Regions from separate parts of the Sphingobacterium sp. InxBP1 genome, predicted to be linked through region 3. Evidence: riboswitches for the same ligand, from Rfam matches in the RefSeq annotation. Region 3 holds a riboswitch; each other region holds the start of a gene.
What was found. Region 3 has a riboswitch for S-adenosylmethionine ahead of K7A41_RS14225 (methylenetetrahydrofolate reductase). Riboswitches for the same ligand answer to the same signal wherever they lie in the genome.

Region 1 (2,204 bases), on a different contig from region 3:
GCAGTAGTGACGATGATGGCGCGATCCAGATGCGGTCTTTGCCCAGAGCATCTACGGCCTGTTTGATTTTAACCAACGATTTTTCATAGTCGTTTTTCCAGATGTTACGCCCTTCTACAATACCCAAAGATAGGGTTAGAGAGGCAGGTACTTTTGGTAATACGGTATCCAGCTGATTTTCGCCGCGTACCAGATCCAAATGCAAGGCATGAACTGGCAAATTGACAGCGATATCCTCATTGTCTTTTAAGGCTTCGAAATAAGTTGTCGCGATCAATTTAATGTTTTTGGCTGCAGCTGCCAGCTTCTCAAAAGTAGGCTGATACAGTGCTTTTACTTTTGCATCCAAATCCAATGCAAGGAATGGCTCATCAATCTGAACGTATTGCGCACCGGCCTCAGCCAATTTAGCTAAGATCTGTTCGTATACAGGAATTAATCTGTCCAATAGGTCGATGCGGTCGAATCCAGCTTCTTTCTCTTTACCGATCAATAGGTAAGTGATCGGGCCCAATAAAACTGGTTTCGTTTCGATGCCCAACGACCTGGCTTCGTTATATTCATTCAGGAATTTTTCAGAAGTCAACTTGAATTGTTGGTCCTTGGTGAATTCAGGCACCATGTAGTGGTAGTTGGTATCCAACCACTTAGTCATTTCCATGGCAGTCACGTCGATTCCATCTTGCTGGAAACCACGAGCCATAGCAAAATATAAATCTAAGCTGTAATTATTATCTACCTTGCTCAATAGTGAGTGGTATCGGGCTGGAATTGCACCTACCGTAAGGCTTAAGTCCAGGACCTGATCATAAAAAGAAAAGTCGTTAGAAGGAATTAAATCTATTCCAGCATCTTTTTGCGTTTTCCAATTGCCCTCACGAATTTTTTTTGCTGCCTCCAATAATTCCTCAACAGAAGATTTTTTAGCCCAATAGGCTTCATTGGCTTTTTTCAATTCGCGGAATGCGCCCACACGCGGGTAACCTAAATTGTTAGTCAATAACATAATGATGTTTTTAATGTTTCTTTTCAACTATATTTCTTGCTAGAGAGAAGGACACACTAGAATTCGGTGACTTCGGCTTATCATTCCCATGTTAAGTAGGGTAGAATTTAGCACCTTGTCAAGAGACAGGTTGCTAAGGCTTCATCGGGTCTATTCCCTCTGCCTTTCTCTATAAGCGAGGCTAAGTTAGAACATTTATTTCTGATATGCAAATTTTTTATAAAAGCGCATTTATTTTTTATAATCTGCTAAAGATAAAAATGTTTTATTTTCTTCTTTTCATTAAAACAGCGGATGGAGACCTATTACTGTCTCCATCTGCCCTTGTTTTAGCTGACCAGCAGCTTATAGCCCTTTCCATGCACATTGACAATTTCTACTTTACTATCTTCCTTCAGATATTTGCGTAATTTGCTGAGAAATACATCCATGCTTCTTCCGGTAAAATAGTTGTCGTCGTGCCATATTTTTAACAGTGCCTCTTCACGGGTCAATACATCATTCTTCTTCAGGCAAAGCAAGCGTAGCAATTCGGCCTCTTTTGTAGATAGCTTCTGTGTCTGACCTTTGTAAGAAATCTGCTGGCTGGTATAATCAAAGTAGTAGTCTCCTATTTCAAATTTGTCAGCGACGATCTCTTCTTCTTTGTCTCTTACGCTACGTTTCAGCAGGGCATTAATACGCAGCAAGAGTTCCTCCACACGGAATGGTTTGGTAATATAGTCATCGCCGCCCAGTTCAAAGGCTTCGGTTTTATCTTCCATCATGCCTTTGGCAGTGGCGAAGATGATCGGTACGGTACTGTTTATTTTACGGATTTCACGCCCGACGGTAAAGCCATCCTTTTTGGGCATCATGACATCAAAAATGCATAAGTCATAATCGTTCTTTTTGAACTGGGAAACAGCTTCATCTCCATCAGTGCAGAGCGTAACATCAAACTTTCCCTTTAATTCGAGATAATCCTTTAAAAGATCCCCCAAATTGGGATCATCTTCTGCTAATAATATCTTTTGCATAATGAATCTATTAATTTTCACTAATGTTCCTTGAATATACAAAAAAGGAACGTGTTATTTTTTTAAGGGCAAAATTACTTCAAAGGTCGTGCCTTTGTCTTTCTCACTTTTTACGGTAATCCTGCCGTTGAGTCTTCTTAAAATATCCTGAACATAGCTCAGTCCCAAACCAAAACCTT
Region 2 (2,204 bases), on a different contig from region 3:
AACCTTCGGATGGTTCAGAAAACTGAGGGTACTTGCCATTTCCCCAATTATAATTACCTCCGTCGATGATGACACCTCCAATACTTGTTCCATGGCCTCCGATCCATTTGGTCGCTGATTCAACAACGACATGAGCACCGTGCTCGAGCGGTTTAAATAAATAGCCGCCTGCCCCAAAGGTATTGTCAACGATGAGTGGCAGATCGTATTTCTTGGCCACAGCGGCGATCTTTTCAAAATCTGGGATATTAAAACTGGGATTACCAATCGTTTCCACATAGATCGCTTTAGTTTTGTCATCGATCAATGCTTCGATCTTATCTGCTTCTGCGTCTGCGGCGAAGCGCGCTTCAATCCCTAGCCGTTTAAACGATACTTTGAATTGGTTGAAGGTGCCGCCATAGAGGTTGGAACCAGCAACAAAGTTTTCACCACTTTCCAGAATATTGGTGAGCGCGATAAATTGGGCAGCCTGTCCGGAAGCGACAGCTACAGCTGCGACGCCCCCCTCCAGCGCAGCAATGCGTTGCTCGAAGACATCGGTTGTCGGGTTCATGATCCGTGTATAGATATTACCAAACTGTTTCAGCGCAAACAGATTAGCGCCATGTTCGGCATTTTCAAATACAAATGAGGTTGTTTGATATATAGGTACAGCTCTTGATCCGGTGGTTGGATCAGCCACTTGGCCAGCGTGAACTTGTAGTGTTTCAAATTTTAAATTCTTTTTTGTAGACATAATATTTCGGATTTAAGGTTTCAAAAAAATTATTAATAAGGTAAATAGAAGCATACACACCCGTCAGGCAGGTCTGTTAACATCGTTATCCAGAAAAGAGGAAATGATTCTTAACAAGCTGAAAGGTGCATATGCATACGCATTCGCATAGCCATAGAAATGCGATGTTGTACTTCTTTCGTTGTTAATAGGCTCGTCTCATAGGAACCTAAAGTGTGGATAGTTTGCTGTAATGTAATAATCATTGTCTTATTTCATTTATATGCTCCAAAACGATATTGTTTTGGACAGGATTTGGCACCTTTTCAACCAAATTGAAGGTTGCCAGTGGGTCATAGAGCCAGTCTCTCGCCACTTCTTTATAAATCAAGACCTGCTGATTAAGGGAGGTGTTGATTAGAAATCTTCTTCAGAAGACAATACAAATATAAACTTCTTTTCTATTAATGCAAAAGAAAAACAATTTTTAATTAATTCAGGAATCATTTCCGTGTTAAGTTTTGCTTGCTTGGAGCTGTGTGGCCGTTTGTTCCAGATCCTTTAATAAAGGTTTTAATTCATTGATTCTGGCCTCTATGTCGTCGTGCAAGTTGTCATTGTTGGTCTTACCCAGTGAAATGGATAGGCCGACCAAATGCGAATTGACACGATATGAGAGCGCCTGAAAATGGTGAATATGCGTCCAATTCATCCATTTTTTCTCCGGTTCCTTTTTGAGTTGAGAGATGGTTTCTGAAAACTGAGCCATGGCGGTCTGTGCTTTTTTGCGGGCTAAGCGGATATCGAACGTGCTCTGTAGATTGTGCGACAATCTTTTATTGATGATCTGAAAATACTGCTGGTTGAAATCTGCCACATCTTTGGCCAGCTGAATCATGCCGGAGCTTTGGCGTACCGGAATTAAAAAGTAGCCAGCGATAGCAAGTAGCGCGCCCATCAGCGTAAATATCATACGGCTGCCCAGTATCACATCGATATTACCTTCAAATAAATTGAGCGCGATAACAATACCCCATGTAATAAAAATGACGCTCACCATATAGTTGGAACGGTTGAACAGGAAAAAGCCAAAAAGCCCCATTGCTGAAAGAACAAGCAATATGGAAAGGTTTTTACAATAGGTCAGGCTGAGTATCCCGATTAAAATACCTGAAGCTGTCCCCAATATTCGCTCAATATTACGGGTCTTGGTCATTGCGAAAGCGGGCCTTGCGACAATTGCAACAGTCAACAGGATCCAATAAGTATACTTAAAATCCAGCAAAAGTGTTCCAATTAACGCGCCGGCACCAAAAAGCAAAGCCATCCGCAGAGCGAAGCGAAACAAGGGATTTTTGAGGTGGAGCTGACTTTTTATACCGCTTGGGCTATTCAGGGGACGGTTGATAAATTGCTGATATTCTGTGCTGTCTATGCTGTCCCGGATTTGCTGATTTTGATAGAAAGCCACTTGAATGCGGCCGAG
Region 3 (2,204 bases):
AAAAATGCTCCTGTAGCAGAAGAGCCTGCGGCAGAGGAAGCTGAAGCTCCAGCATCAGAAGAAACTGAAGGTTAATTCTTTCATAAAGTATTCGAGAAAGCCGACTCAATCCTGAGCCGGCTTTTTTTACTCATATTAAATACGCTAATGACTGTAGATCAAAGTTTTTATATTGGCTATATCAGCAAGACGCGTGGTCTCAAAGGTGAGATGCAGCTGTTTTTCGAATTTGAAGACTACGAAATTCTGGATATGGATGTCCTTTTTTTGGAAGTGAACAAAAAGCTTGTTCCGTATTTTATCGACACGATAAAATTGCAGAAAAATAGTACAGCATATGTAACATTCGAAGATGTCGACCATATTGACAAAGCGCAGCCTCTCGTTCGTAAGAAGGTATATCTACCCAATGAAAAGATGCCAGAGCGTGATCCGGATGATTTTCGATATACGGACTTAATCGGCTTTTTGGTGATAGACGAAAATCATGGTGAACTGGGCGAAATTATTGACGTACAGGAATTTCCACAGCAGTTTGTCGCTACCGTAGATATGGACGGTAAGGAACTGATGTTTCCGTTGTCTGATGATCTCATTTTGGGGATAGATGGGGAGGAAGAAATTATAGAGGTCAACCTGCCGGAAGGGTTAATCGATCTGTACAACGAATAGAGCAGTAGCGGATTGTACTGTCGACTTTGTTGCTATTTTTTATGGATTTTCGAAAAATAGTTTTGTGTTTTGATTTTTTAAAACGATATTAGCATCGCTTATAGAGAAAGGCCGAGGGACTAGACCCAATGAAGCCTTAGCAACCTGTATTATTCAAGGTGCTAAATTCTACCCTACTCCATGTGGGAAAGATAAGTTACATGCCGATAAATACTCCCGGATCCGTGCGTTTCGATGTAAGCCAACCAAAACTAAAAACAGATTTTTAATGAAGATTATCGACCATATCCAGAACGCAAAAGGAAAGACACTGTTTTCTTTTGAGCTATTACCTCCGGCAAAAGGCCAAGGAATCCAGAGTATTTTTAAAACGATGGATGAGCTGATGGAATTCAAGCCACCTTTTATTGACGTCACCTATCATCGGGAGGATTATATCTACAAAGAACATGCTAGTGGCTTGCTGGAGAGAGTCTCTTATCGCAAACGTCCCGGCACAGTGGCCATATGTGCGGCCATTATGAACAAATATAAGGTGGACGCTGTTCCGCATCTGATCTGTGGTGGTTTCACAAAAGAAGAGACCGAAAATGCGCTGATCGACCTCAATTTTCTGGGTATAGATAATGTTTTGGTACTCCGGGGCGATGCGCGCAAAGGGGATGCAGACTTTATACCGACGGAAGGCGGACACGCTTTTGCTACCGATTTGTTGCAGCAGGTGGTGGATATGAACAAGGGCAAATATCTCCACGAGGATATTGTAACCTCCGAAAAGACCGATTTCTGTATCGGTGTGGCCGGATATCCCGAGAAACATTTTGAATCTCCCAACTTTAATACCGACTTTAAGTACCTGAAACAGAAAATTGATATGGGTGCCGAGTTTATCGTTACCCAGATGTTTTTTAACGTTGATAAGTATAAAGAATTTGTGATCAAATGCCGGGATAATGGCATTCATGTACCTATTATTCCGGGCCTCAAGCCGTTGACCACCAAAAAGCAGCTAGTTACCCTGCCCCGCATTTTCCATTTGGACATTCCCGAAGAACTGAGCGATGCGGTTGCGGCCTGTAAAACAAATGCCGATGTCAGACAGGTAGGCGAGGAATGGCTGGTGCAGCAGTGCCAGGAACTGATTAAATTTGGCGCCCCAGTGCTGCATTTCTACACCATGAGTAATCCCGGACCGACAAAGAAAATTGTAGAAAAGCTGGCTTAATTCTGGTAGCGACAGGTTGCTAAGCTATCTACCAGGTGCCTTCGCCGGTGGTCTATGCTGTTAAATTGTGTTAATTAACACTTTTAACTCGAGATTACTTTATAATTTACGTACCGAAAAAGGAGTATAAAATTTTGAACCAATTGACACCTTATGACGTACAATAGATTAAACTCGATCTTCGGCTGTGCCTGTGGCCTTGTTGCTACATTTGTCTATATCGCAACGGCCGAAAAAACGGTAAGCTGGTGGGACTGCGGTGAATTTATTGCCTGTGCTTACAAGCTTGAAATAGCCCATCAGCCCG

Region 1: linked by a shared signal. The riboswitch ahead of metE (5-methyltetrahydropteroyltriglutamate--homocysteine S-methyltransferase) and the one ahead of K7A41_RS14225 (methylenetetrahydrofolate reductase) in region 3 are both predicted to bind S-adenosylmethionine.
Region 2: linked by a shared signal. The riboswitch ahead of K7A41_RS09730 (O-acetylhomoserine aminocarboxypropyltransferase/cysteine synthase family protein) and the one ahead of K7A41_RS14225 (methylenetetrahydrofolate reductase) in region 3 are both predicted to bind S-adenosylmethionine.

The regions. Positions count from the first base shown of each region.
Region 1 covers NZ_JAINDX010000039.1:129,701-131,904, reverse strand. Annotated here, with positions in the region: gene metE (5-methyltetrahydropteroyltriglutamate--homocysteine S-methyltransferase) at 1-1,006, opposite strand, end outside; SAM riboswitch class I at 1,081-1,184, opposite strand; gene K7A41_RS03675 (response regulator transcription factor) at 1,336-2,025, opposite strand; gene K7A41_RS03670 (sensor histidine kinase) at 2,080-2,204, opposite strand, start outside.
Region 2 covers NZ_JAINDX010000043.1:51,129-53,332, reverse strand. Annotated here, with positions in the region: gene K7A41_RS09730 (O-acetylhomoserine aminocarboxypropyltransferase/cysteine synthase family protein) at 1-739, opposite strand, end outside; SAM riboswitch class I at 995-1,107, opposite strand; gene K7A41_RS09725 (FUSC family protein) at 1,233-2,204, opposite strand, start outside.
Region 3 covers NZ_JAINDX010000046.1:452,523-454,726, reverse strand. Annotated here, with positions in the region: gene K7A41_RS14235 (30S ribosomal protein S16) at 1-75, shown strand, start outside; gene rimM (ribosome maturation factor RimM) at 148-672, shown strand; SAM riboswitch class I at 768-870, shown strand; gene K7A41_RS14225 (methylenetetrahydrofolate reductase) at 941-1,897, shown strand; gene K7A41_RS14220 (protein O-mannosyl-transferase family) at 2,051-2,204, shown strand, end outside.